DNA from 2 places in the Acetobacter zythi genome. Region 2 is predicted to be linked to the other one. Evidence: predicted binding sites of a transcription regulator. Region 2 holds the regulator's gene; the other holds the start of a gene.
What was found. Region 2 encodes HrcA, which represses chaperone genes, less so after heat shock. Its sites were predicted from a motif close to GTTNGCACTCNCNNNNNGNGAGTGCNAAC; they were not measured.

Region 1: a site for HrcA is predicted at 2,798-2,826, ahead of groES (co-chaperone GroES). Genes of this name have one in related genera too.

The regions. Positions count from the first base shown of each region.
Region 1 covers NZ_CAWUEO010000012.1:350,332-365,124, forward strand. Annotated here, with positions in the region: gene AABE20_RS07230 (ammonium transporter) at 1-414, opposite strand, end outside; gene groL (chaperonin GroEL) at 717-2,357, opposite strand; gene groES (co-chaperone GroES) at 2,410-2,703, opposite strand; gene AABE20_RS07245 (dienelactone hydrolase family protein) at 2,916-3,584, shown strand; gene AABE20_RS07250 (cold-shock protein) at 3,726-3,929, shown strand; gene AABE20_RS07255 (ATP-dependent DNA helicase) at 3,954-6,905, opposite strand; gene AABE20_RS07260 (class I SAM-dependent methyltransferase) at 6,969-7,724, opposite strand; gene AABE20_RS07265 (inositol monophosphatase family protein) at 7,777-8,607, opposite strand; gene efp (elongation factor P) at 8,656-9,222, opposite strand; tRNA gene AABE20_RS07275 (tRNA-Ser) at 9,375-9,464, shown strand; gene AABE20_RS07280 (LysE family translocator) at 9,553-10,191, opposite strand; gene AABE20_RS07285 (coniferyl aldehyde dehydrogenase) at 10,522-11,946, opposite strand; gene AABE20_RS07290 (TetR/AcrR family transcriptional regulator) at 12,047-12,655, shown strand; gene AABE20_RS07295 (FkbM family methyltransferase) at 12,956-13,810, shown strand; gene AABE20_RS07300 (hypothetical protein) at 14,249-14,793, opposite strand, start outside.
Region 2 covers NZ_CAWUEO010000034.1:179,739-194,531, forward strand. Annotated here, with positions in the region: gene AABE20_RS11125 (hypothetical protein) at 1-146, opposite strand, end outside; RNA gene ffs (signal recognition particle sRNA small type) at 290-387, shown strand; gene AABE20_RS11135 (DNA polymerase III subunit gamma/tau) at 474-2,525, shown strand; gene AABE20_RS11140 (YbaB/EbfC family nucleoid-associated protein) at 2,645-2,968, shown strand; gene recR (recombination mediator RecR) at 3,014-3,610, shown strand; gene AABE20_RS11150 (SDR family oxidoreductase) at 3,640-4,440, shown strand; gene folB (dihydroneopterin aldolase) at 4,445-4,846, shown strand; gene AABE20_RS11160 (TIGR02300 family protein) at 4,946-5,275, opposite strand; gene aroA (3-phosphoshikimate 1-carboxyvinyltransferase) at 5,522-6,871, shown strand; gene cmk ((d)CMP kinase) at 6,871-7,521, shown strand; gene rpsA (30S ribosomal protein S1) at 7,807-9,519, shown strand; gene rdgB (RdgB/HAM1 family non-canonical purine NTP pyrophosphatase) at 9,624-10,223, opposite strand; gene rph (ribonuclease PH) at 10,220-10,954, opposite strand; gene hrcA (heat-inducible transcriptional repressor HrcA) at 11,080-12,159, shown strand; gene AABE20_RS11195 (penicillin-binding protein 1A) at 12,268-14,793, shown strand, end outside.

The DNA.
Region 1 (14,793 bases), on a different contig from region 2:
CCCGATATCCGACCCGTTATGGATATGCGCGCCAATCCCGTTGAGCAGCACGCGGGAGAAACCACCAATCCACGGAGACCCGGTTGTAAAGGCGAGGGAGTACCCGGCAACCATCCACACAATGGACATGATGCAACACAGTGCAAAGGACTGCATGAGTGTTGCCAGCACGTTTTTCTTACGCACCATACCGGCATAGAACAGGGCAAGGCCGGGAATGGTCATCATCAGCACCAGTGCGGTGCTGGTAAGCATCCATGCCGTATCACCCGTATCAATGGGTGGGGGGGCATCTGCGGCATACGCCTGGGAGCAGCCAAGGGCTGCAACAAGACAGGCCGACAGAACAGCCGTGGTCTTGCGAATAACTGGACCTCTCGCCGGATTGACAGCTAGGAAGGGTCGCGCTGACATGATGATGCGTTCTCCTTAAAATACGCAGCCATTGATGCTCGCCAGATTCGAGTAAGGAGCTATGGGCCTAATCTTATTGTATCTATTCCGAAATGACTCGGGAGGCAATCCGGTTTGATGGCGAATTATTTGACAATCTGACGCGTGGTCCAAAAAAGCCACAAAAAACAAGCTGCTCCGGGCCCCATAGCAAAAAGGGCGCGCACACCCGAAGGTCTGCACGCCCTTTTGCCTGTTTTGGGGGAATTGGGGGGCTGGTCAGACCCGCCCCGCCAAAACCCTCAAAAACGGGTCTGGGTGACTTAGAAGTCCATGCCGCCCATGCCGCCCATGTCAGGACCACCCGCAGGGGCTGCCTTCTTTTCAGGGCGTTCTGCAACCATGGCTTCCGTGGTGATCAGCAGGCCAGCAACGGAGGCTGCATCCTGCAGAGCGGTACGGACAACCTTGGCCGGGTCAATAATACCGGCTTCAACCAGGTTCTTGTATTCGCCAGCCTGTGCATCGAAGCCGAAGTTGTAGTCTTCGTTTTCGAGCACCTTGTTGGCGACCACAGCACCGTCTTCACCCGCGTTCAGGGCGATCTGGCGCAGGGGAGCCTGCAGGGCGCTGAGGATGATGTTGCCACCAACGCGCTGGTCGTCATTGTGGTAGTGCAGGTGGGCCAGAGCCTTGGTTGCGCGGGCCAGAGCCGTGCCACCACCGGGAACAATGCCTTCTTCAACTGCTGCGCGGGTTGCGTGCAGGGCGTCGTCCACGCGGTCCTTGCGTTCTTTCACTTCAATTTCCGTGGACCCACCAACGCGGATCACGGCAACGCCGCCAGCCAGTTTGGCCAGACGTTCCTGCAGCTTTTCACGGTCGTAGTCGGATGAGGTTTCCTCGATCTGCGCACGGATCTGCTTGACGCGGCCTTTGATGTCGTCGCCGTTGCCAGCACCGTCAACAATGGTCGTGTTTTCTTTGTCGATGTGAACCTTCTTGGCGGTGCCAAGCATGGTCAGCGTAACCGTTTCCAGCTTGATGCCGAGGTCTTCGCTAATGACCTGACCACCGGTCAGGATAGCAATGTCTTCCAGCATGGCCTTACGGCGGTCACCGAAGCCCGGAGCCTTGACAGCAGCAATCTTGAGGCCACCGCGCAGCTTGTTGACCACCAGGGTCGCCAGCGCTTCGCCATCAACATCTTCCGCAATGATCAGCAGCGGACGGCCGGACTGAACAACGGATTCAAGCAGCGGCAGGATCGGCTGAAGAGAAGACAGCTTCTTTTCATGGATCAGGATGTAGGGGTTTTCCAGATCGGCCGTCATCTTTTCCGGGTTCGTCACGAAGTACGGAGAGATGTAGCCACGGTCGAACTGCATGCCTTCAACCACGTCCAGTTCGGTCTGGAAGTGCTTGGCTTCTTCAACGGTAATCACGCCTTCGGAGCCAACTTTCTGCATGGCTTCGGAGATCATCTTGCCGATTTCAACTTCGCCGTTGGCGGAGATGGTGCCAACCTGCGCGGTTTCTGCGGGGGTGGTGACCTTTTTGGCGTTCTTTTTCAGTTCCTCAACAACCACGGCAACAGCTTTGTCCACGCCGCGCTTGAGGTCCATCGGGTTCATGCCAGCGGCAACGGCTTTCAGGCCTTCGCGCACAATGGCCTGAGCCAGAACGGTTGCGGTGGTGGTGCCGTCACCGGCTACGTCATTGGTCTTGGACGCCACTTCGCGCAGCATCTGTGCGCCCATGTTTTCGAACTTGTCAGCCAGTTCGATTTCCTTGGCGACGGAAACGCCGTCCTTGGTGATGCGGGGCGCGCCGAAGCTCTTGTCCAGAACAACGTTACGGCCTTTGGGGCCGAGCGTTACCTTTACGGCATCAGCCAGAATGTCCACACCGCGCAGCATACGCTGGCGTGCGTCTGCACCAAACTTTACGTCTTTGGCAGCCATTGAATTTCTCCTGTGAAGATCTTTGGTAAGTAAACGGTCGGATCAGAGCGGATCAGGCTGCAACAATGCCCAGAATGTCGCTTTCCTTCATGATCAGCAGCTCTTCGCCGTCGATCTTCACTTCCGTGCCGGACCATTTGCCAAACAGAACGCGGTCACCGGCCTTGACATCAAGCGCCACAACCTGACCCTGTTCATTGCGGGCACCCGCACCAACAGCGACCACTTCGCCTTCCATTGGCTTTTCTTTGGCCGTATCGGGGATGATGATGCCACCGGCGGTCTTCTGTTCGCCTTCAAGGCGACGTACAACTACCCGGTCGTGTAAGGGACGAAACTTCGTCATTATGGATCACTCCACATTCATTTGCTGTGATGGCGCCCTTTGTCAGAAAGCAGCGCCACCCGTTTGAACCGCGCGTAACATAACGCCGCGTCGCGTTAGCACTCCACCCTTGGGAGTGCCAGAGCAAAAGGTAGGTTCGCCCAGGGGGTGAGTCAAGGAATGGGGGAAAGTTTCTTTTTGATTTAACTTCATCCCAGACAAGGAGATTGAACATGGGACAGATACGCACATTAGAAGCCGCCGATGGCCACCAGTTGAGCGCGTGGGAAACCGAGCGTGGCGCACACCCGTATTCCTTGGTGGTGTTGCAGGAAATTTTTGGCGTGAACCACCATATCCGCACAGTGTGTGAGCGGTTTGCGCAGGCGGGTTTTCACGTTATTGCTCCTGCCTTGTTTGACCGCGCCCAACGTGGCGTGGAGCTGGATTACACAACCGATGGTGTGCAAAAGGGCCTTGCCCTGCGTGCGCAGATACCCTTGGCCCAGACCCTGCTGGACGTGCAGGCCGCAGCCCGGGCGCTGGGTGCGCGCAAGGTCGGGGTGATCGGGTATTGCTGGGGTGGCACCTTGGCATGGGAGGCCGCCACACAAACAGAGGACTTTGCCGCAGCCGTAAGTTGGTACGGCGGAGGCATTGCCGCCCACAGGGATGAGACTCCACACTGCCCCGTGCAATTACATTTTGGTGAGCGCGACACCAGCATTCCCCATACCGACATAGCCGCCATTCGTGCGGCCCAGCCTGACCTTGAACTGTATGTTTATGATGACGCGGAACACGGTTTTGGCTGTGAGGAACGCGCATCTTACAACGCGCAGGCCTTTTTGCAGGCGCAGGAACGCAGCCTTGCTTTCCTTAAAAGCACCCTCAATCCGTAAGGTCCGTAAAGAGCAGGAAATGGGGGGGCGGACTGAATTGTGATTGACAAGCGCCCCCGGTCATGGGGGAGAATGCCCTTTCTCCTCGTGGTGCGTCGTGTGCTGGAGGAGTAACTGGCCGAAATAAGGATGACTTCGCTCATGTCGACAGGTACCGTTAAATGGTTCAACGCCACCAAAGGGTTTGGTTTTATTGCCCCCGATGATGGAGGGAAAGACGTGTTTGTGCATATTACCGCTGTACAGGCAGCCGGTCTGCGCGCGTTGAATGATGGACAGAAACTGTCCTACGACATGGTGGAAGAACGCGGCAAGCAGGCAGCCACCAACCTTAAACCGCTCTAACACAGCGGTCTGGGGTCGGGCCGGTCAGTCTTGTCCGGCCTGCTCCGCCAGAAAAGCGGTGATTTGGCGAGCGGTCTGCGCAAGCCCACACCGCTCGACGGCCACCCCATTGGGGAAGGCGCTTAAAAGCCTTGTGGGTGTGCGCCGGTCCAGCAGAACAAACACCCCACGGTCTGACTGACGGCGGATTAACCGCCCAAAGGCCTGCCGCAGCCTGAGTCGGGCTATGCGGTCATCAAACCCTTTAGGGTCTCCACCTGACAGATGAATCCGCCGCTCACGGTGCAGAATATCTGGCCGGGGCCACGGTACGCGCTCAAACACAACCAGACGCAGGGCATTGCCCGGCACATCCACCCCATCACGCATGGCATCGGTGCCCAGCAGGCAGGCATGTTCCTCGGTCCGAAAAATATCGACCAGCGTGTTGTTGTCCATTGCATCCACATGCTGGGCGTAAATGGGTAGGCCCTCGCCCTCCAAGGTAGGGGCTATGCGGTCATATACCCCACGTAGGCGGGATATGGCGGTAAACAGGCCAAGCCCCCCCCCGCCCGAAGACTGGAACAACGTGCGAAAGGCCGCCGACAGGTCCACAATGGAGCTGTTGTCCACATCCGTAACAATAAAGGCGCGGGTCTGCTTGGCGTAATCAAACGGGCTGGCCAGACTGGCGCGTAGCGCGGGGGAGGGAAAATGGTTGGCCCCCGTGCGGGCCTCCGCCGCCTCCCATGCGGTTTCTGCCTCGTCGCTTTCCTGTGTGCCGCCCTGTTGGTCGCGGAGTGTGGCGGAGGTCATGAGCATGCCTTGCGCAGGCACGGCCATAATGCCCGCAAACGGAATGGTCGGGTCCAGCCAGTGGCGGTACAGCCCCACATCCTGCTCGTTGACGCGTTGTTTTTCGCGCCGTTCAAGACGGATGAAGTGTACATGGGCTGGTGTGGTGCCCGGTTCTGGTGGCTGGTCCAGTGCGGCCAGCATGGCAATCCATGCATCCAGGCGCGATATGGCGCGGCGGCGCAGGGCGCGGGTCATGGCCTCTATGCGGCCACGGGTGGTGGTGTCCAGCGTGTCCGCATCGTCTTCCAGCCGGGCCTGCAGGCGCTCGGTCAGGGTGCGTAGGGGTTCCACAATACGGCTGAGCGCGCGCGCCAGTTGCTGGCCTGCCTCGGCCATGTCCGGCACCAGCGGGTGCAGGTCGCATTCCATGGCGGCATGGATGACCTGCTTGCCTCCCTCGGCTGAGCGCGCCATGGCCTGCTGGCGGAGCAGGCGCAAAAATGCCTCGGTCGGATTTTCCATAAGCGGCTGGTCCGCCGGAGGCTCGGGCGGGAACAGGGTGCTCAGGTCCATGGGTTCTGGCGGAGGTGGTTCGTTTGCCGCCTCGGGCGCCAGGCGGGTGGACCAGCCCGGCGCGGGCAGGGCTGTGGCTGCCAGCAGGGCGGCATCCAGCGGGCTTTCCAGCTTTGGGTGGCCAACCACCAGATCGTCCAGCCTGCGCTTGAGTCCACGCGCGCGGGAGCGCCGGCCTTCCGCCCCCAAAAGCCAGCGGCGCAGTTCTGCTGTTTCCAGCCCCGAAAGCTCGGCGGAAAAGGCGCTATCCGCCGCATCGGCCAGATGGTGGCCTTCATCAAACACATAGCGTGAGGGAATGTTGCTTTGGGCGCCTGCCTCGTCATCATCGCTCATGCCCGCCTGTGCGTAGGCGGCCTGCGTCATGACCAGTGCGTGGTTGGCAATAACCAGTGCGGCGTTGTGCGCACGGCGGATGGAGTGTTCCACAAAGCAGCGTTGATAATGTGCGCAGGCCCCGTGGATGCATTCCCCCCTGCGGTCCGCCACACCGGCAAGGTTGCCGTGGCCGAACAGGTCTCCAAACCAGCCGGGTAGATCGCCGCCAAACAGGTCTCCATCTGCCGTGGCTATGGCCCAGCGCGCGAGCATGCACAGGGCAATGGTAATGCCCGCGGGGCGGGAGGCCGCGGTATTGACGGCTTCTTCCATGTTCAGCAGGCACAGATAATTCTCGCGTCCCTTGCGCAGAACCACGTGTTGCCGATGTGTTGCGGGGTCGGGGTAGAGGCGCTTTGTTTCCTGCTCTATCTGGCGTTGCAGGTGGCGGGTGTAGGTGCTGACCCACACGGCCCCATCGTTCCGCTCGGCCCACAGGCTGGCTGGCGCAATATAGCCGAGCGTTTTGCCGGTTCCGGTTCCGGCTTCGGCCAGCACAATGGCGGGATCACCCCGTGTGGCGCGCGGTGCGAACGCCTCGGTCGAGACACTGGCAAAATCCGCCTGCCCAGACCGGATTTCTGCATTGTCGCCCAGAATGCTGCCCAGTCGCTCCCGTGCTTCCGCCGGGCTGATGGGGTGGGAGGCCGGGGGAGGGCGCTGGGCGGTTTCCTCCCATTTGGGCAGGTGCCGCCATACGCGCAGGGCATCGGCGGGTTGTGTGGCCTCCTCCGCCAGTCGGCCGTTGTTGGTCAGTCTGGCGCGCAGGTCTATGGTTTCGGCCACTGTGCCGGTCCATATCCAGCCAGCCTGCCCCAACCGGACGGTAAAGGCCGCCAGTTGCTCAATCTGCCCTTCCTTGGCCTGCCGCGCCAGTTCCCCCAGCAGAATGGACAGGAGGCTGGGCAGTAAGTCTGCCTCCGCACGGTCAAGACCCTGTTCGTCCAGCCCAAGGGCCAGTGCCAGCCCGCGTGCGGTTGGGGCTACGGTGCGGGCGGGGTACACAAACGCAAAGAGTTCCAGCAGGTCCAGCCACGGGGAGGGCTGGCCCGTAGGGGGCAGGTCCAGTTTGCGCGCCAGAGCAGGGGCATGCACAACCAGCGGGCATGGCATGGCATGCAGCCGCTCGCGGACCTCGCCCGCACTCAGGCTGAGTAGTTCTCCATCTTCCGTCAGGAGCGAAAACCGCCCCTGATAGGGCACAAGGGCTGGGGCTTCGTGGGCGGAGGGAAAGGATGGCTGCATGGCCTCCTTTACATGGGCGATTCTTGCACTGAATGCCAGAGCGCAAAGCTGTAACGCAGTGGGTTAGTTGCTCTTGCGCCGAAAAAGGACCGAATGGGCCGGTGTGCGGTTTTTCATGTTTTTGTGCATGACAAAACCATAGCGTTCAAAAATCAGGCAGAGATTGTGGTGGTTGAAAAACTGCAAATGCTCGGGTGGGCAGATATCCGCCCATGATGGAAGGTCCTTTGGCACCCGGTGGTGCCCCACATCTGGCGCGGAGATGTAAACATAGCCATTAGGACGGGTGATTGCAGCCAGCGTTGCCATGAATTCATCCGGGCCGGGAACATGCTCCAGAACTTCGGAACTGAAGACAAAATCAAATGTCAGATTGCGTTTGCGGAAGGTGGTCAGGTCTTCGCAGTAAAAAGTGCTCCGGGGGACATGCTGCCTTGCATAGGCAATGCTGTTCTGGCTGATGTCTATGCCTGATGCGCGGGCGCCCAGACGGTTAAAGGCTTCGACCATAAAGCCGCCGCCGCAGCCAAGGTCCAGCACGTCCTTATGGCGGACATAGCGGAGGAATCTGAGGCTCTTCCACACTGTACGCCTGCGGCGGCTGGAGGATTTGGGGTAAAAATCGGCCGAAGCGCCGCGATACGCCGTTTCGTAAAACGCAGTAATCGTGGCGGCGTCGGGGTAGGGATGAACAAACAGAAAGCCACAGTCCGGGCACCGGAACAGGTCGTAGCTCTGTTTGCTAAAAGCAAAAGAAGCCCTGTGAGCATGGCACACAGGGCATTCTGTTGGGGTCTGTGGGGGCAAACCTACGGACATGCAGTGTCGCTCCCCAGCAATGTTTGCCCCAGAGTTCCGTGGTATGGTGGCGTTATTCCGGATTTTTCAGGCTGTCGGCAACAATTTCCAGCAGTTTGCCGTGCATGTGGCCGTTGCCTGCAACAATCATGACATCATCCGGCAGAGCGTCCAGTTCACCACCATCGGGGTCTGTGACCTGCCCACCGGCTTCGCGCACGATCAGAATACCCGCAGCACAGTCCCACGGCTTTATGCCGAACTCCCAGTAGCCTTCGTAACGCCCAGCGGCAACCCATGCCAGATCGAGAGCCGCCGCACCAAAGCGACGAACCCCCGCCACGCGCGGCATAAGGCTACCCAGAACGCGCGCAAAAGGCAGGCGCTGGCGGGCAGGCACCTTGGCAAAGGGAATACCCGTGGCAAACAGGGATTCGTGCATGTCCCGGCGGGCGGAAACACGAATGCGCCGTTCGTTCAGGTAAGCGCCATTCCCCTTTTCGGCCCAGAACATCTCACCCGCTGCGGGGTTGTAGATCAGGGCTGCGGCCAGTTCCACCTTGCCATCGGGCAGGCGGCGCTGAAGGCCAATGGAAATGGCCCAGTGCGGAATGCCGTGCAGGAAGTTGGATGTGCCATCCAGCGGGTCAACAATCCAGCGCCATGTCCAGTTGTCGCTACCCGATTCCCCGGATTCTTCCATAAGGAAGGCGTAACCCGGACGGGCCCGTTCCAGTTCTTCGCGCAGGGTCTGTTCCGCACGCAGGTCCGCCTGGGAAACAAAGTCACCCGGTCCCTTGATGCTGACCTGAAGCTGCTCGACTTCGTTAAAATCGCGCAGGAGACGCTTGGCCGCCTTCTGGGCTGCGGTTTGCATCACCATCATGACGGGGGAGAGACGCATGGCCACTGTAATTAAGTCCTGCTCTGGAGAGAAAAAAACTGAAAAAAATCAGTCCTTGGCGCGTTCGACGTAAGACCCGTCTTCCGTGCGGACCACAATGCGTTCACCGGCTTCGATAAACGGTGGCACCATGGTTTTGACACCATTGGACAGCATGGCGGGCTTGTAGGAGGAGCTGGCGGTCTGGCCTTTTACAACCGGATCAGCCTCTACCACTTCCAGTGTTACATGCGGGGGCAGGTCAATGCCAACCGGGTCGCCTTCAACCAGATGCAGGTTGATGGTCATGTTGTCCTGAATGAAGGGAGCCTGATCGCCCAGCAGATCGGTCGGGACGGAAAGCTGTTCAAATGTTTCGGGGTCCATCAGAACCAGCAGTTCGCCATCTGCATAGGAAAACAGATATTCGCGGTCTTCGGTCATCAGACGTTCGACCGTATCGGCCGTGCGCCAGCGTTCGTTGGTTTTGTTGCCGGTCTTGAGGTCGCGCATTTCAACCTGAATGAACGCACCACCTTTACCGGGGGTGATGATCTGCTGTTTCAATACCGTCCAGCGACGGCCGTCATGCTCAATGACCTGACCGGCACGGATCAGGTTTGCCTGCTGTTTCATACTTGGTTCCTGAGAGGAATGGCTATTCTGTCTGGGGCTTGTACAGTTCCATGGCGGGAAGGGCAAGCGTTGCGGGGTGAACTCTCCTGCTTTGCACCGCTAGACAGAACCGTTGCATCCTGTTTATAAGGCGGACACCTAAAGCTAGGTAAGGAAGGGTGGCCGAGCGGTTTAAGGCACCGGTCTTGAAAACCGGCGTGCGTGAGAGCGTACCGTGGGTTCGAATCCCACCCCTTCCGCCATTTCTTGAAAATATCTTTCTTTTCAGTGGGTTATGCCTGCTGTGTGCCTTTTCGGAATTTTGGTCTCTGCGTTTCGTGAGGGCCAATTTTAACTGGGCGCGCGCTCCGTTATAAAACGAATGCCAAGCGCCATGAAGGCAAGCCCCGCGCAGCGATCGATCCAACGTCGGCATTTCAAAAACGCGGCTGAAACCCGCGCATGGCTCAGCACCATAGCAACCAGAGCGAACCACCCCACAGCAACAGCGAACATGGCGCATACGCAGGCAAGTCCCAGTTGAACCGGGGCGTGCTGCGGCATGGACGCGGCGAAAAGGCTTGAGACAAAGACCGGTGTCTTTGGGTTGGCGAGATTGGTCAGAAGTCCTGTACGAAAGCCGCCAGAAGTAGGATCAGTTGGCGCGGTTGTGGCATCCTTCGCGCTGGACTGCCAACTTCCAATAAACAGTTTGCAACCAACGATGAACAGATAGAGTCCACCCCCAACTTTAAGTAAAAGATAAAGCCATGGAGCGGCATAAAATAGCGTGCGGATCCCGAAAAACCCGCATATTCCCCAAATCGCAACGCCTGTTGCGATTCCCAGCGTCGCTTGCCATGCTGCCGATCGCCCCCGCAGAACAGCAAGACGCGTCACAAGAAGGAAGTCCAGTCCAGGTACAATCATCGCGATTAACCAGAACGCAGAAACAGCGATGACGACAGAAATATCCTGCATCAGACTCATGGGGTTGTTTGATCCTTGGAACAGTTTTTACTCGGCAGACTGACAACGAGTTGCATGCATTGACTGTGGTGTATGTAAATTTTGAACATTTTTCCACGCAACATCAAGTGCATGACATCCGCTTTCGAATAAAGCACTCTATGGCTTAGAATGTTTCAAACAAAGACGTAAGCTTGCCATGCCGGAGCTTCCAGTCTCGTTTGATCCCTGCCTATAGCGGAAAAAAAGTGCTGCTGCCAAACTTCTGGTGCGTGCGCTACACATCCGATGGTAAAATATCCGGGTTTTTATAAAGTGGGCAGGGTTGCCCCTCACCTGCCCATAACCGCATTATAGCCTAATTATAAAATTAGTTATTATATCAGTTATTTTTCCAAATGGTGGGTGTAGTATTTTCACCATGTTGAAGCGGCCCTGTTGGTACACACCACGGGCATGAGTGAGCCTGATAAACCCTTCTTTTCCATGGTAAGCCCCGATCCCACTCTCTCCAACACCACCAAACGGCAGGTCATCCTGTGCTACATGCAGCAAGGTGCCATTGATTGTGACGTTGCCTGACACTGTGTGGTTCAGAACCCTGTTGCGTTCAGCACTATTTTTTCCAAAATAATACAGCGCCAAAGGTCGCGGGCGCGCGTTGATAAAGGCAATGGCCTCATCAAGATTTTTGTAGGTCAGCACAGGCAGGACAGGGCCAAAAATTTCTTCCTGCATAATGGCCATCTCTGGTGTGGCATCCATAACAAGAACTGGCGCAAGCACATGGTTTGCGGCGGAATCCTGGCCCATACGCATAACACGTGCGCCCTGTTCTTCTGCATCACGCACCAACCCATTCAATCGTTCATAGTGGTGCTGGTTGAGGATGGCCGTATAATCGGGAGATCCGACATAACCTTCTGGATGCATTTTTTGGACAGCTTCCTGATAGGCCGTGGCAAAAGCCTGCTGTTCGCTTTCGTGGAGCAGCATATAGTCCGGGGCAATGCAGGTTTGTCCAGCATTGGTCAGTTTGCCAAAAGCCACATGCTCCGCCACTCGTTTGAGCGAAAAACCCGACTCAACCACCACGGGGGACTTGCCCCCCAATTCAAGCGTGACGGGGGTTAGGTTACGGGCCGCAGCCTCTGCTACTTTTTTCCCGACCGCCGTGCTGCCCGTGAACAGGATATGGTCAAACGGCAGGGCCGAGAACGCTGCCCCGACCGAGGCATCCCCCATAACAACGCAGGCCTGCTCTGGCAGGAAGGTGGTTTGCACAATCTGGTTGATGACTGCCGATGTAGCGGGGGTGAGTTCCGATGGTTTGATCATGGCGCGGTTGCCCGCAGCAATAGCTGTGGCCAGTGGCACAAGGGCTAGAGAGAGCGGGTAATTCCACGGCGCGATAATGCCCACGACTCCCACAGGCTGACGGACCACCCATGCGCGACCAAATTGAAAATAAGCCGAAACATGGCGCCGTTCGGGCTTTATCCAGCGCCCCACATGCGCGATCATGTAATTGATCGCCCGCACTAGCGGGATCAGTTCCACAATCGCGCTTTCACGCTCCGAGCGCTGGCCAAAGTCGGTCCGTAGGGCACGGACAATGTCACTCCGCCTTCTCAGGATTTCTGCTTTCAGTCGGCGCAGGTCGGCCCGGCGCTGCGTGGCATCCGCTGGACCAGCATGCACAAACGCGGCGCGCTGGCGCTCAAGCATATGGCGCAGATCATTGGGGGTATTGTTCGGTGAAACTGTGTTGGACATTGCGGCCTCCATGTTTACAGGAGAAACTTATGAAGGCAGGGTATGAAGAATGCCGCTCTGGTGTCAACTAAAGTTTCTTGTGTAAACATAGGTCTTGCGAATGAGTGAAACAAAAGACCGCTCCTACCATCATGGCGACTTGCGGCGTGCGCTGATTGATACGGCTCTCGATATGCTGGCCACGGACCAGAACTGGACCTTTACACTCAGGGAGGTAGCCCGGCGCACAGGTGTAAGCCATGCAGCGCCGTATAAGCATTTTCGTGATAGGGAAGAACTACTCCGCGAACTCGCCCGGATTGGTTTTGAGCGGTTGGCGGAAACCATGACCCGCGCCATGTTTTCAGATGGATTGTCCGTGCGGGAAAAATTTATGGCTGGTGCTCAGGCCTGTATCGATTTTGCTTTGTGCAACCCCGGCCTTTACCGCTTGATGTTTAGTGCTGATGCAGACAAAACAGTCGACCAGCCTTTGCATGATGCAGCCATGCGGACATTCCATATTCTTTTGCAGCTTCTGGAAGAAGGCCAGCGCGATGGCAGTTTTCGACCCATTCCCATCAGTGGTCAGGCGGCGGCCTGTTGGGCGCAGGTGCATGGTCTGGCTATGCTGGTGATTGGTGGGCAGCTTCTTGAAGAAAAAGTTGGGAAGGAGCCTGTCAGCGCAGCGCTGAATGTGCTGCTGAATGGTGTTTGCTGCGATACGTGAGCGAGTGGGGCTGTACAATACCCGATTTTGAAGCCGGCAGGGTTTGCCATGCACGCCGTTTACCGCTTGTTGTCCCGTGCTTGGGGGAGATGGGAACTCTAAAAATATTTTAATCAGAGACCTTATGTTGGGTTCCCATTTCATATAAAATATGAAGAACGGTTCCAAAAGCCCCGTGGGTGGTAACGTCTCAATACGGCCTGCGTTTCGGTGCTCAAAAACCAACGATGAAGCATGGTTTACGCCATGTTTCACTTAATTATCTGAGCTTGTAAAGCTGGATTTGAGCAACGAGGAAAGATGCTTCAGGTGTTTAACAGTGTAAAAAACAGACTTAATCTGGATGTTATACATAAATCCATCAAGGTTTATCTTCTTAATGTAAGAGGCGTAAACTTTGAGCCTGAAGTTGCATTTCTTAAATACATTATCGGTAAAAAAGACGTTTGTTTCCATATTGGCGCGAGCGATGGCAGGCATACGCTTATTATGTCCCGCTTGGCGTCTCAGGGAGCTATTTATGCCTTTGAACCGTCACTGGGAACTTTTTACCTTCTTAAGAACATGATTTTTTTACATGGGATGAAAAATGTAAAAGCCTATAATATGGCTTTGTCTGACCAGAAAGAGCTTTTGAAGCTTTTGACACCCATAAAAATGAATAAACGCGTTGGTCGCTCCTTTGCATGTATCTCAAATAATCATGGGCAGTATACACGCGAAGACGTAAAGTTTATTGATGTTAATGAACAGGTCACGCAGGCCAACACTATTGATAACTTTTGTGCAGAACACGGAATTGCGTCGATCGATTTTATTCGGTGTGATGTGGAAGGCGCGGAAGAAAAGGTTCTAAAAGGCGGGAAAGCCATAATAGAAAAAAGCCTTCCCAATATCCTTATAGAAATTCACCCGGTTTCATTGAAAACAGCATTTGAAACAACTGCTGAAAATGTAAGAGATTATCTTCTCTCGCTTGGTTACAGGATGTTCCGCCTGAAGGATGGTCAGGTCGTTATGTCGAATGACATAAAAAATAGCCCGTGGGATGATTATTTCTTTCTCCACCCATCACGACAGAAGGCTTTGTCTGGCCCGTTCAGAACGTTTTTTCAGGACATTCAGGATAAGTCCGGCACGTGTTCTGAGGTCTGAGGGTAGACCAACCGCATTGGGTGGACCGGTTACCCAGTCCGCCGCTGCTCCGTGGCCAGACATCCACGCCGCATGCATTTGCGGTGCTGGAATTCTCCGCTGCCGTCCCAAGACTGCTGGCGCTGCCATGCTCCCCATTTATGTCCGAGCAGGCGGCAGATCATACTTGTTGCAAACCATCTCATGGAATGTCCCATAACTGCTTTTGGTGGGGTAAGTCCAGAGATGGCGTTTTCTGGTTCTATCGGCTTTGTCTGTTCTCCCAAAAATGAGCTTTTCCCTCTATTGTGCAGGCAGGATGGTCAGCCATCCATGCGTTCTAAAAGGCGTGGTGTTGAGAACACTATAGACGCCTGTGGGCCACGTTTTGCATGTGGGGGAATGGACGGTTGTTGCGGTAAGTCCTGAGTATGGATCAGCCTGTATACTAAAATTGCTTTATATTTTTGTTGCTAACTGGTCCACGTTCTCAAGTGCGTTCTGGGCCGCCTGAATATCGGTATCAGGCGTGGCTCCCTGTTGTTTCAACCGGTGTTTGCTGTCTTCCAGTAGGGCTTTCATCTGGCTGGATAACTCCTGCACCGCTTGGGCAAACTCCTGATTATTCTTGTCCTGCGTGTTGGATAGGGCTGTGGGCGTAGTGCTTTGTCCGCTACCCGATGGGGTGTTATTGCCTGCATCGTCCATATCGCTTTGTTGTGCTAGGGGCGCTGCTTGTGTCTGGGTGGCGGTCTGGGGTTCGGGGGAGGATTGTGTGGCAGTTTGTGGCGCTGCCAGCACCGCATTGCCTACGGCGGCGTCGCTCCCACCGCTTTGCGTATATTGCGCCACGGCGGCGGCAAGTTGGCGGGCAAGTTGAGCCAGTTCCTGAGCCAGCGCCTTGGGGGACATCAAGGCTTTTAGCTGCATCAACTGGCGCATCTGGGCTTTAAGAATGTTCACCCGTTCTGCCGCTTGTTCTTTGGCGGTTGTATGGTTTGATT
Region 2 (14,793 bases):
ACGGCCAGTTCCTTTTGCAACTGTACGTTGTTGATGTTGTTGCGTGGCGCTGTTTCATCGTCAGCCCAAACGGGGGAGACCGCAGCCAGACCACCAGCCAGAAGAACAGATGCCATAGCGGCATGATACAAACGAAAACCGGACACGAGCACAATTCTCCTGAGTCTGCGACGGTGCGCACCAATTATCCTGTTTTCTAGCCCGTCTGTGTTGGAGAGGTAAAGAAACAACCCCGAAAAGGTGCCAGCAGGCTTGGCATGGGCTGGGGTTTGGTGCTAGGTGTGACCTCGGAAAGTCGGCGGTGGACGGACACCTTGCTAAACCGGTCAGGTCCGGAAGGAAGCAGCCATGGTGAGTTTCGTCCGGGTCATTGTTCGGCTTTCCACCTTAATTTTCCGCCCTTGTGGATCAGACCATTTTGCACCGGTTGTGCCGGGTATGCAGGGCGTGACCTTACATTCTTCGGGCAAGGCATGAGCGATACGACTGACGAGCAGTTCCCTCACGACGAGGGGCTTCCCAGTCCGGAACCGGAAGGCCCCGGTCTGTTTGGCGAGGCCGAACCGCCCGCCCCTGCCGCCACGCCCCAGCCCCCAGCGCCCACGACCGCAACGCTGCCCTACCGGGTGCTTGCGCGCAAATACCGCCCCACCACCTTTGATGACCTGATCGGTCAGGAGGCCATGGTCCGCACCTTGCGCAATGCGTTTGCGCTGGGGCGGGTCGCCCATGCCTTTATGCTCACAGGGGTGCGTGGTGTGGGCAAAACCACCACTGCGCGCATTATTGCCCGTGCCCTGAACTGCACCGGGCCAGACGGCAAGGGTGGCCCCACGGCCGACCCCTGTGGCGTATGCCCCAACTGCGTTGCCATTCTGGCCGACCGCCACCCCGATGTGCTGGAAATGGACGCCGCCTCCCGCACAGGGGTGGATGATGTGCGCGAGATCATAGAGGCCACGCGTTTTCGTCCCATGCAGGGGCGGATGAAGGTCTTTATTATCGACGAAGTGCATATGCTCTCGCGCAATGCCTTTAACGCCCTGCTCAAAACGCTGGAGGAGCCTCCGGCACAGGTCACGTTCATTTTTGCTACGACCGAACTGCGCAAGGTGCCGGTGACCGTACTGTCACGCTGCCAGCGGTTTGACCTGCGGCGCGTGCCGCAGGCCGAACTGGCCGGGCTGTTCGCGCGGATCGCGCAAAAGGAACAGGTCCGCCTGTCTGACGATGCACTGGCCCTGATCGCCCGCGCAGCAGATGGCTCGGTGCGTGATGGTCTTTCCCTGCTGGATCAGGCCATTGCACAGGGGAGCAGTCTGACGGATGAAGGCGGGGTTATAGGCGCCTCCATTGTGAGCGACATGCTGGGTCTGGCTGACCGCGAGGTGGTGTTCGACCTGCTCGAAGCCGTGTTGACCGGCAAGCCCGATACAGCCCTTGCCCTGCTGGATGGAGCCTACGCCCGTGGGGCGGACCCCGGCCTTGTGCTGGGGGACATGCTGGAGCTTGTACACATTATCTCGCGCCTGCGGGCTGTGCCCGGTTTGGGGGACTCGGCGGATATGCCAGAGGCCGAGCGGGTGCGCGGCACGCATATGGCCAGCACGTTTGCTGTGCCCGTGCTCATGCGGGCATGGCAGATGCTGGTCAAGGGTGTGCGGGAAGTGGAAAGCGCGCCAGACCGGCGCGCAGCGGCGGATATGGTGCTCATCCGCCTGTGCTATGTGGCCGACCTGCCATCGCCCGAGGATCTGGTCAAACGTCTGAGCGGCACATCGGATGAGGGCGCGCGCGGTGCGGCCCCTGTTGCCCCATCCGCCCCACCGACTGGTGGAACCTTCGCACAGGCGGGGGGGCAGGCCGGGGCGTCCAGTCCGGCTGTAACGGGCACGTTTGTTGCGCCACAGGCCGAACCGCCGGGCAGCACAGGGCATGAGCCACCGCGCCTGCGCATGGTCAGCTCCGGCGGTGTGGCCGTGGCCCAGCCCGAGCCGGTTATGGCGCCTGTGGTGCAGCCCGTGGCCCCGGCGGAACCCGCAGCACCCCCCATTCCACGCACATGGCGGGAGGCCGTGGCGTTGGTCAAGGACCAGCGCGAGGCCATTCTGCACGGGCAACTGCGCCATGCGACCCATCTGATCTCTTTTACGCAGGGCCGGATTGTTCTGCGGTTCGAGCGCGGAGTCCCCGGCGATGTTGTGCCCCAGCTCCGCCGTGTGCTGGACCGCGCAACGGGTATGAGCTGGCGGATAGAGACCGGGCCGGAGGAAGGCGAACCCACGCTGGATGTGCAAGGGGCGGAGGTCATTCAGTTCCGGCGGCGCGAGGCAGAGGCCCACCCGCTGGTCCGTGCGATTTTGAACGCGTTCCCCGATGCACAACTGGGCGAGGTGCGCGACCATGGGCTGGATGATTACGGCCTGCCGCCAGAAGAACCCCCCGAACTGCTGTTCGCCCCCCTTGACGCGCAACCGCTGGATGAGGACGACCGGCCCTTCGACCCCGGAGCCTCGCAGGACTGAAGTGAGCAGGCCGGGCTGGCAAAACAGCGCGTTCTGGGCCAGATAAAGAACAGGTGATGCGCCGCAGGGGTGCGCCATAGCCGCACCATGCGGCAGACAGACAAGCTTAGGGGATGACCATGAAGAACCTTGCCTCACTGATGAAGCAGGCCACGCAGATGCAGTCCAAGATGGAAGCCATGCAGAGCACACTGGAAGCCATGAGCATAGATGGCTCCGCTGGTGCAGGCATGGTCAGCGTTGTGCTGAGCGGCAAGGGCGACATGCGCTCCATCAAGATCGACCCCAAGCTTGCGGACCCGACCGAAATGGAAATGTTGCAAGACCTGATTGTGGCCGCCTGTGCGGATGCGCGCAAAAAGCTGGACGAAAAAGCCGCCGAGGAAATGCAGAAGGTCACAGGGGGCCTTAACCTGCCCGCAGGCATGAAGCTGCCGTTCTGATCCACAGACAAAACCGACCTTGAGCGCGGGGGAAAGCAGGCGGGCATGGGTGGTCAGGAAATAGAGCAGCTTATTCGCCTGCTGGGGCGTCTGCCGGGCTTTGGCCCGCGTTCGGCCCGGCGGGTGGCGTTATACCTGCTCCGCGAACCCCATACACGGCTGGCGCCTCTGGCCCGCGCCATGGAACGGGCGGGGGAAGCCATTCGCACCTGCTCGTCATGCGGGAATCTGGATACATCAGACCCGTGCCATATCTGCGCTGACCCGCTGCGGGATAAGGGGCTGGTCTGCGTGGTGGAAACGGTGGGCGACCTGTGGGCGCTTGAGCGTGCGGGGGTTCACCGTGGTGTTTATCAGGTTCTGGGGGGCACCCTGTCCCCACTGGCGGGTGTGGGGCCTGAAGACCTGAATGTGGCAGCCCTGCTGACCCGCCTGCACGAAGGCACTGTGCGCGAGGTTATTCTGGCCCTTGGGGCCACGGTAGAGGGCGCCACCACCATGCACTGGCTGATGGACCAGCTTGAAACGTATGAGGGGCTGACCGTTAGCCGTGTGGCGCAGGGTGTGCCCATGGGTGGTGCGCTGGATGTGCTTGATGACGGCACATTGGCCGCAGCCTTGGGTGCCCGCCGCCCCGCCTGAGAACTCACGCCAGCAAAAAGGATACAACCATGCCCGTGGACATGCTGCCGATCAGTGCGGCCATACCGCGCCGCGCTCTGGTGAGCGGGGGCGGCGCACGGCTGGGCCGGGCCATTGTGCTGGGGCTTGCCCGTGCCGGGTTTGACGTGGCCATCCATTACCGCAGCAACAGGGCCGAAGCGGAGGATACGTTGCAGGCCGTGCGCGCACTGGGCCGCACAGGCTGTGTGCTTCAGGCCGACCTCATGCGCGAGGAGCAGGTGCAGGCCCTGTATGGGCAGGCCACGCAAGCACTTGGCGGTCCCTTGGGGGTTCTGGTCAACAATGCGTCCACTTTTGAGCGGGATGAGTGGGATGATACCTCGCTTGAAAGCTGGATGATGCATATGAAGCCCAACCTGCGCGCACCCTTTGTGCTGATTCAGGCGTTTGCAAAGGGGTTGCCACAGGGGGCGCAGGGTATGGTGCTGAACATGCTGGACGAACGGGTGTGGTCTCTGACCCCCCATTTTGTCAGTTACACCGTGTCCAAAAGTGCGTTGTGGACGCTTACGCAGACCATGGCGCTGGCGCTGGCTCCCAAGGGGATCAGGGTCAACGCTGTTGGTCCCGGCCCCGCCCTGCCCAGCCCCAGACAGACGCAGGAGCAGTTTGCGCGCCAGTGTGCCTCGGTGCCGCTGGCCCACGGGACCTCGCCTGATGAGGTCGCGCTGGCGGCTCTGGCCCTTTTGGCCCTGCCCTCCGTTACCGGGCAGATGCTTGCTCTGGATGGTGGGCAGCACATGCAATGGTCTCCGGCCCCATTGGCCGGACATGCCTTGGAAGAATAAAAGAATGGCCGTTTTTGCTCCGTGGGCGGACCAGCCGCCGCTGCGTTGCCTGTTTTTGAAGAACATGGTGCTCGATGCCCATATTGGCGTGTTCCCCCATGAGCAGGGTGTAACCCAGCGCATTCGGGTGTCTGTCCATTTTGGGGTGGATGACCGCACGGATCTGGAGGTCGGGCCGGATGACCTGAGCCGCACGGTCTCGTACGAGCGGGTGGTCCAGCTTGTGCACCGCATTGTGCGCGAAGGGCATGTGCGGCTGGTGGAAACACTGGCCGAGCGGATTGCTTCGGGCGTTCTCAGTGACGACCGCGTGCGCGTTGTGCGGGTGCGCATAGAAAAACTGGATGTGTTTGAGGAAATAGAAGCCGTGGGTGTGGAAATAGAGCGCCGCCCCGCATGTGTGTGACGCCCTACGGGATGACCTGACTGGCATAAAAAAAGCCCGCTGGATGCCAGCGGGCTTTTTTTTGGTCTGACACGATGGTGTTCAGCACCCCCGGAGGGGTCAGGACTCGTGGTCGTCCGAATCCGTGCTGACATCGATGTCTGAACTGATGTCGTCGTCATCATCATCCAGATCAGCGGTGTCTTCCATCACATCGTCGTCTTCGGTATCGTCATCGGTGTCGATATCGATATCTTCATCGGCCTTCTTGATGGGGGCAGCACTCGCCGGAACGGGGGACAGGCTATCAGAGTTGCGGCGCAGGCGCGGCACCAGAGCAGGCTGTTCCGTTCCGCATTTGGGGCAAATGGCGGGTGCGCGGTTCAGGTCATAAAAACGGGCACCACAGGACACGCAGACGCGTTTGGTGCCGAGATCGGGCTGGGACATCTTGCTACCTGTCAATCCTGAGCAGATATTGGGGCCAACGCCCCGGAACACGAACGAACCCCGAACAGCAACGCAAAGCTGAAGCAGGACTCGAACCAGACTGTTAAGGCGATGCCCAATGCCACTGTGTTTCGGGTCGTGTCAAACCCGGAGTTTGCATATGGTTGTATTTTCTGCATCTCCCACCCTCTTTTTCTGCCTCTACCCGGATTGACTTGCAGGCCATCCCGCCGGAATGAAAAGGGCATGACACACGCATCTTCCCCCTCCGCCCGTCCGCTGCGGGTTACGCGCGCGCAGGCCCCTCTTTCCGGTTCCATCCGTGTGCCGGGTGACAAATCCATCAGCCACCGTGCGCTCATGTTTGCCTCTCTCGCACGGGGGGAAACCCATATTACCGGGCTTTTGGAAGGGGAGGACGTTCTGCGCACCGCCGCTGCCATGCGCGCACTGGGCGCACAGGTTACCCAGCATGCACCGGGGGACTGGCGCGTGAGCGGGCTGGGCATTGGCAAGCTGCGTGAGCCGGGTGATGTGCTGGACATGGGCAATTCCGGCACGGCGGCGCGGCTTTTGTCCGGCATTCTGGCCAGCCACGGCATGGTGTCGGTCATGACGGGGGATGCCAGCCTGCGCCGCCGCCCCATGAAGCGTGTTATGGACCCGCTGGCGGGCACGGGTGCTACGTTCATGGCGCGCGAGGGTGGGCGCCTGCCCATGGCTATTGGCGGTCTGGCAGACCCCAAACCGCTGGACTACCGCCTGCCCGTGGCCTCCGCACAGGTCAAATCCGCCGTGCTGCTGGCGGGGCTGAACGCGCAGGGCCAAACACGGGTGGAAGAACCCGTAGCCACCCGTGACCATACCGAAAACATGCTCCGCCACTTTGGCGCGCACGTTACGGTGGAGGAAACCGCGCAGGGTGGGCGGATTATTGTGCTGCAAGGCCGCCCCGACCTTGTTGCGCGCGATGTGGTGGTGCCGGGGGACCCGTCCTCCGCCGCCTTCCCCATTGTTGCGGCTCTGCTGGTGCGGGGCGCGGATATTGTTATTTCCACCGTGGGGCTGAACCCCCTGCGCACCGGGTTGTTCATCACCTTGCAGGAAATGGGCGCACAGCTTGAGGTCACCAATGTCCGCACCGAAGGGGGCGAACTGGTGGGGGACCTGCACGTGCGGGCCTCTACCCTCAAGGGTGTGACCGTGCCCGCCGATCGCGCCCCCTCCATGATTGATGAATATCCCATTCTGGCTGTGGCGGCGGCGTATGCCTCTGGCGTGTCGCGCTTTTGCGGGGTGGAGGAACTGCGGGTGAAGGAGAGCGACCGACTGGCCGCGACCGTAGCGCTCTTGGAAAACAACGGCGTTAAAACAGCGGTCGAGGGGGATGATCTGGTCGTGTATGGCACCAACAATGCCATTCCCGGTGGCGGTGTTGTGCAGACCCACATGGACCACCGGCTGGCCATGAGTGCGTCCGTGCTGGGGCTGGTGGCCCAGAACCCGGTGGAGATTGATGATACCGCGTTTATCGATACGAGCTTTCCGGGCTATTTGCAGTTGATGAACAGCCTTGGCGCGGGGTTTGCGCTGTGATGCGCGGCGGACCGGTTATTGCCGTGGATGGCCCGGCTGCGGCAGGCAAGGGCACGCTGGCCCGCAAGCTGGCTGAAGCACTGGACCTGCCCTATTTGGACACAGGGCTGCTGTACCGCGCTGTGGGGCGGCTGGCCCTTGATGCCGGGCAGGACCCCGCACAACCGGCTGAACGGTTTGCGCAGGCCCTGATGCCAGCGGACATGCAGCGCAAGGACCTGCGCACGCCAGATGTGGCGCAGGCTGCCAGCAAGGTTGCAGCCCAGCCTGCCGTGCGCGCGGCACTGGTGGAAACCCAGCGCCGGTTTGCCGCCGAGCGCGGGGCCGTGCTGGATGGGCGCGATATTGGCACCGCCATTTTCCCCAATGCGGATGTCAAGCTGTTCATCACCGCATCCCCCGCTACCCGCACCCTGCGGCGTTTTTTGCAAAGTGGGGGGGATGTGAACGCCCCAGACGCGCCAACCCTGCTGTGCGAGATGGAAGCGGCCCTGCGCGCACGTGATGAGGCCGATGCCAGCCGGGATTCCGCCCCCATGCGCGTGGCGGATGACGCGCATGTGATCGAGACGGACACGTTGGACGCACAGGCCGTTCTGGCCGAGGCTCTGCGCTTTACGCGCGAGCGACTCGTGGCCGCACGGGGCTGAATACTGGCCTCCCGCAAATGGGGGGACGTATGATGAGGCACATTTTTTGCCCCCTTTTGCGCTCAGTACTGCGCTTTGAGTTGACAAACGGGGGTCAGGTGTTCTCTGTGCAAACAGAAATCCGCCCCTGATGGTGGGTTTTTCTTGATAACAGTCTGGTCTGACCTACAGGGTCGGGGGGCGCTGGTGCCCATCCGTTCCGTCAGGCAAGTCGTGCTGCAAATTGCGGGGCGCAGGAACAGTCTGCAGGCATGTTGCCCGCAGGCTCAGGATTTACGGTACCACATGGCTTCAGCCACCACCCAGACCACGGATCACTTCCGTGGCGAAGATTTTGCCGCCCTTCTTGACGAGACCCTTGGCCGCGATTCCGGCTTTGACGGGTCCGTTGTGCGCGGTCGCGTTGTTCGTCTGACCGATGACTACGCAATTGTTGATGTCGGCCTGAAGAGCGAAGGCCGCGTTTCCCTGCGTGAATTCGCACCTCCGGGCGTCAAGCCTGAAGTGCAGCCGGGCGATGTGATCGAACTGTACGTCGAGCGTTACGAAGACCGCGACGGCAGCATCGTTCTCTCCCGCGAAAAAGCACGCCGTGAAGAAGCATGGACCAGCCTCGAAAAAGCTTTCGAAGCCAACCAGCGCGTTAACGGCACCATCTATGGCCGCGTAAAAGGTGGCTTTACGGTTGATCTGGGTGGCGCCATGGCGTTCCTGCCCGGCAGCCAGGTGGACATCCGCCCTGTGCGTGACGTCGGCCCGCTGATGGGTGTTCCCCAGCCTTTCCAGATCCTGAAGATGGACCGTGCGCGCGGCAACATTGTTGTCTCCCGTCGTGCCGTTCTGGAAGAAACGCGTGCTGAACAGCGCAGCGAACTGATTCAGGGCCTGACCGAAGGCATGATCCTTGACGGCGTGGTCAAGAACATCACCGATTACGGTGCGTTCGTTGATCTGGGCGGCGTTGATGGCCTGCTGCATGTGACCGATATCGCATGGAAGCGCATCAACCACCCCTCCGAAGCACTGCAGATCGGCCAGCCGGTACGCGTGCAGGTGATCCGCTTCAACCCCGAAACGCAGCGTATCTCCCTGGGTATGAAGCAGCTTGAAGCTGATCCTTGGGAAAATGTTGCCCTCAAGTACCCGCCGGGTGCCCGCTTTACGGGCCGCGTGACCAACATTACCGATTACGGCGCATTTGTTGAGCTGGAACCGGGCGTTGAAGGTCTGGTGCACGTTTCCGAAATGTCCTGGACGAAAAAGAACGTCCACCCCGGCAAAATCGTTGCGACCTCTCAGGAAGTGGACGTGATGGTTCTGGATGTGGACAGCTCCAAGCGCCGCATCTCGCTGGGTCTGAAGCAGGTTCAGCGCAATCCTTGGGAACAGTTCGCTGAAGAACACAAGGTTGGCTCCACCGTGGAAGGCGAAATCCGCAACATTACGGAATTCGGCCTGTTCATCGGCCTGTCCGCAGACATCGACGGCATGGTGCACATGTCCGACCTGTCCTGGGACGAAGCTGGCGAAGAAGCCATGAAGAACTACGAAAAGGGCCAGGTTGTAAAAGCCAAGGTTCTGGACGTGGACGTGGAAAAAGAACGTATCTCCCTTGGCATCAAGCAGCTTCAGGAAGATCCGGCAGCCGACGCTCTGGCCAGCATCCAGAAGGGCACGATTGTGACCTGCATCGTGACCGCTGTGCAGACCAACGGCATTGAAGTGAAGGTTGACGACGTTCTGAGCGGCTTTATCCGCCGTGCGGAACTGGCCCGTGACAAAGCCGAACAGCGCCCAGAACGCTTCGCCGTTGGCGAACGTGTGGATGCCAAGGTTGTGTCCGTTGACCGGACCTCCCGCAAAGTTGCCCTGACCATCAAGGGCCGCGAAGTGGAAGAAGACAAACAGGCTATCAACGAATACGGCTCCGCAGACAGCGGCGCATCGCTCGGTGATATTCTGGGTGCGGCAATCCGTCGCCGTAACACCGAAGACTGAGCATAAAAAAACCGGGGTGGTTTGCGCCATCCCGGTTTGGCAGAGCAGTTTGCCATGCAAAAAAATAGCGCCCCACAAGGGCGCTATTTTTTTATGGGCTGTGTTTAGTCCAAACAGGCCTTGCGGAAGGCTGCAAACGCGCGCGCACGGTGGCTGATGGCGTTTTTCTGCGCATCTGTCATTTCGGCAAAGCTGCGGGTTTCGTGTTCGGGCTGAAAAATCGGGTCGTATCCATGCCCGTTGCTCCCACGCGGTGGCCAGACAATCTGCCCGTCAATCCGTCCTTCAAAAGTAAGGGTGCGCCCATCGGGGTAGGCAAGGCAGAGCACGCATACAAACCATGCCGCGCGCTCGTCCTGCCCAATGCCTTCCTCAATGCGGGCCATGGCGGCGGCAAAGTCCTTGTTGGGGCCAGCCCAGCGGGCGGAGTAAATGCCCGGCGCTCCCCCAAGTGCGCTGACACACAGGCCGGAATCATCGGCAAGGGCGGGCAGGTTGGCAGCCTGTGCAGCCGCCAGCGCCTTGATGGCGGCATTGCCGGCAAAGGTTGTGGCGGTTTCCTCCGGTTCAGGCAGGTTCAGCTCCCCTGCGGAGAGAACGGTAATGCCAAATTCCGCCATGAAGGCAGAAAACTCGGCCAGCTTGCCAGCATTGTGGGAGGCAAGCACCAGCTTGTCGCCGGATTTGAGGGTAGGGTGGGTCATGGTATGGGCTGCTCTGCTGTGTTGATGGCGCTCAACTGGGCTGCAAACAGTTCATCCGCCCCTTTGCGGGCAAGGGTGAACAGGGTGTTAAAGGCATCTTCGCTAAAGGGCGCGTGTTCGGCCGTGGCCTGAATTTCCACAATACGGTTATCAGCGCTCAGCACAAAGTTGGTATCGGCAAGGGCGGCGCTATCTTCGGTGTAATCAAGGTCCAGCACGGCCCCGGCGCTGGTCAGCCCGCAGGATACGGCAGCCACCTGCCCGGTAAGCGGTATATGCCGCAGCACACGGTTGGCCACCAGCTTGCCAAGGGCCAGCCGGAGCGCCACCCATGCGCCGGTAATGGAGGCGCAGCGTGTGCCGCCATCGGCGTTGAGCACATCGCAGTCCAGTGTAATGCAGAGTTCGCCCATGGCCTTCAGGTCCGTGACGGCGCGCAGGGAGCGGCCGATCAGGCGCTGGATTTCCTGCGTGCGGCCAGACTGTTTGCCCCGTGCGGCCTCGCGGTTGCCGCGTGCGTGGGTGGCGCGGGGCAGCATGCCGTATTCCGCCGTAACCCAGCCCTGCCCCTTGCCGCGCAGGAATGGGGGCACGCGGCTTTCCACGCTGGCGGTGCACAGGACCTCGGTGCCGCCAATGCGAATAAGGGCGGAGCCTTCCGCATGGTGGGAGAAACCGGTCTCGATAACAATGGGGCGCATCTGCCCGGCCTGTCGGCCTGATGGACGCATGGTGCTGCTCCTGCAAAACAATGACAAAGGGTTGTGTCTGCACATAAAATGCTTTTGGCAGGAGTAAAACCGGCAATAAGCCGCTATAAACGCTTATCAGACCGCACGAAGGAGCCCTGAGAGCCATGAAGCGTGGCCTGTTGCCAGCCCAAGCAATGCTACCACCCGAACTGGACGGACGCTCCGCGAACATCCTGCGCGAGATTGTGGAAGAATATATGGCCAGTGGCGAACCCGTGGGTTCGCGCACCCTTTCGCGCAGGTTGGGGCAACCCCTTTCGCCTGCCACAATCCGCAATGTCATGGTCTCATTAACCGAGGCGGGGCTTTTGTTTTCCCCCCACACCTCGGCAGGTCGCCTGCCAACGGAAAAAGGCCTGCGCCTGTTTGTGGACGGGCTGCTCCAGTTTGGTGCGCTCTCCGAGGACGAGCAGAAGGTGATTGGCCATTCGCTGGAGGCGCGCGGCCGTTCCTTGCAGGATACGCTGACCGAGGCATCCTCCCTGCTGGCGGGTATGTCCGATGCCGCGGGGCTGGTGGTGGCCCCCAAGGGGGAAGGCGGGATCAAACACATAGAATTTGTAGCCCTTGGTGGGAACCGTGCTCTTGTGGTGTTGGTGGGGGCCGATGGGCATGTGGAAAACCGGGTGATTGAAATTCCTGCGGGAACCCCGCCCTCCGCACTGGTGGAAGCGGCCAATTACCTGAACGCGCGCGCCATGGGGGCATCCCTGCCCGACCTGCGCCACCGCGTTGGGGCGGAAATGAGCGAGAACCGCACAGTGCTGAACAGCCTGACCGCCGAGGTGGTGGAGAGTGGTCTGGCCATCTGGAATGGTGAGCGGGGGGAAAGTGGCGGCACGTTGATTGTGCGCGGCCAGTCGCGCCTGCTGGCGGATGTGGACGGGCAGGAGCGCCTTGCGGCCATACAGACCCTGTTTGACCGGCTGGAAGCACAGGAGACCATGTTGCGCCTGTTGGAGCTGGTTGAGAGTTCTGAGGGCGTGCGTATTTTTATTGGCGCGGAGAGTGGTCTGTTTGGTACCACGGGCATGTCCGTTGTTATGGCGCCTGCCCGCAATGAGGCGAACAGGATTGTGGGGGCCATTGGCGTTATTGGGCCTACGCGTATTAATTACGGGCGCGTTGTGCCGGTAGTGGACTATACGGCGCGCATATTGGGCGAACTGCTCGGTCAGGCGTAAGGGCCTGAGTGGGTATGGGCTGGAGCACAGGTCGGAATTCCGCCACGATTGTAAGGAGAATGTCGATGGCAAGGAGACGACAGGATATGGGAATGATAAAGGACCGGTATGACACGCACTCCGCCTTCTGATGACCCGGATTCCTCCCCCCCGCATGATCGGGACACCACACGGTCTTTTCCATTGAGCAGGCCCCGTTTCCGTCAGTGGCGCATGTTGCTGGGCACGGCTGCGGCTGTGCTGCTGGTGGGGAGTGCCGGTGGTGCTGTGGTGGTGTGGTCGCAATACCAGAGTATTGTTGCTGACCTTCCAACAGTGGACGGGCTGCGGTCCTACCAGCCGCCGGTGATGAGCCGCCTGTACGCAGGGGATGACCAGCTTGTGGCCGAACTGGCCGATGAGCGGCGCGTGTTCGTGCCCTCCAACGCCATTCCCGACCGGGTGAAAAGCGCGTTTATCGCGGCGGAGGATCAGAAGTTCTGGACCCATAAGGGGGTGGACCCTGCCGCCATTATCCGCGCGGGCCTGACCGACCTTACGCGTGATCGCGGGCGCAGGCCCATTGGTGCGTCCACCATTACGCAGCAGGTTGCGCGCGTTATGCTGCTGGGCACCAATGCTGTGTCGTTCAAACGCAAGGCCAAGGAAGCATTTCTGGCCATGCGTATTGAACAGGTGCTGCCCAAGGAAAAAATTCTCGAAATTTACCTGAACGAAATTTATCTGGGCAACGGCGCCTATGGCATTGGGGCCGCCGCCCAGACGTATTTTAACAAACCACTGGACCAGCTTGATAACGCTGAGGCCGCCTTTCTGGCCGCTCTGCCCAAATCACCCACCAATTATAATCCAGCCCGCTTCCCCGATGCCGCACGGGGGCGGCGGAACTGGGTGCTGGAACGCATGGCCGATGTAGGGGCCATTACGCAGGCGGAAGCCCGGCTGGCCGAGGCAGAGCCACTGGTCAGCATCAGCTATTCCCGCCCCGGCCCGGCCCCCGGCTCCGAATGGTTTGCCGAGGAAGTGCGGCGCGAACTGCTGGAAAAATACGGGCAGGACGTAACCATGCAGGGCGGGCTGGATGTGCATACCAGTCTGGACCTGCCCCTCCAGCGCGCGGCCCAGAGCATTTTGCAACAGGGTCTTATGGCGTATGACCGCCAGCACCGTGGCTGGCATGGCCCTGTCACACATCTGTCCACGCCAATCCCTCTGACGCAGGAGGAGTGGGTGCGCGCCCTGCGTACGGTCAGTGCGCCTGCGGGTATGCTGGACCAGTGGCGTCTGGCCATTGTGCTTGACGGCAACAAGGGGCAGGTCGGCTGGCTGGAAGGCAGCGTGGTCCGCCGGAATACCGCACAGGGGGGGGAACCCCACACAGGCCAGATCCAGCCCAAGGATATGGCATGGGTCCGCCGTGCCCGCCCCCTGCGCACGGGGGATATTGTTATGGTCGAACCCCAGACCGGGCAGTCCGTTGTGGCGCTTATGCAGATCCCTGTGGTGGAAGGGGCTATTGTGACCATGAACGCCCGCACGGGGCGTGTGCTTGCACTGGTGGGGGGGTGGTCTTTTCAGGCCTCTCAGTTCGACCGGGCGACACAGGCGCTGCGCCAGCCGGGGTCATCCTTCAAGCCATTTGTGTATCTGCAGGCCATGGAGCAGGGCATATCGCCCTCTCAGGAGTTTGACGATTCCCCCGTGTCCTATGGCACATGGCACCCGAATAACTACGAAAAAGACTTCTGGGGTCCTACCTCCCTGCATGATGCGTTGCGAGAGTCGCGCAACCTTGTGACCATCCGCCTTGCCGCCCATCTGGGCATGAACACGGTGGCGGATACGGCCATAAAGCTTGGGTTGGTGGATAGCATGCCCCATGTGCTGCCCGCCGCACTGGGTGCGGTTGAAACAACGGTTATCAAGGAGGCCGGAGCCTACGCGGCCCTTGCCGCCGGAGGGCGCAGAATTACCCCCACCCTGATTGATGATGTGCAGGACAGGGACGGCCATGTTATCTGGCGGCCCGCAACGGGGTTATCTCTGGTTTCCGCATCCTCCGTGCCCACCGGGGCTTCGGCCCCGACAGCCGGGGTGGATGCCGTCCACCCGGATGCGCCACAGACCCATGCGGAGACCGCACAGGCCACCACCCCACCTGCGCCGCCTTCTGTTGTGGTGCTGACCCCGGAGGACCTGCCTGCCCTGCGGGATGACCGGCCCGTGGCGGCATCCGAACAGAGTGCTTTCCAGATCACCACCATGTTGCAAGATGTTATTCGGCGCGGCACGGGTGTGCGTGCAGGCGAGGGCATAGATGTGCCCATCGCGGGCAAAACCGGCACCAGCCAGAACTTTAACGACGCATGGTTCGCGGGCTACACGCCCGAACTGGTGACGGTGGTCTGGATCGGGTTTGACACGCCCCAGTCCCTCGGTCGGAACGAAACAGGGGGCGCGATTGCTGGCCCGCTGTGGAATAAGGTGATGAAGACGGCCCTCAAGGACCAGCCAAAGCTGGACTTTGCCGCCCCCGATGGGGTGACACTGGTCAGCTACGACACAGGGCGTGGCGTGGCGATAGATGCGTTCAAGGATGGCCAGCTCCCCGGCGTAAGCGCCAATCTGCTGAGC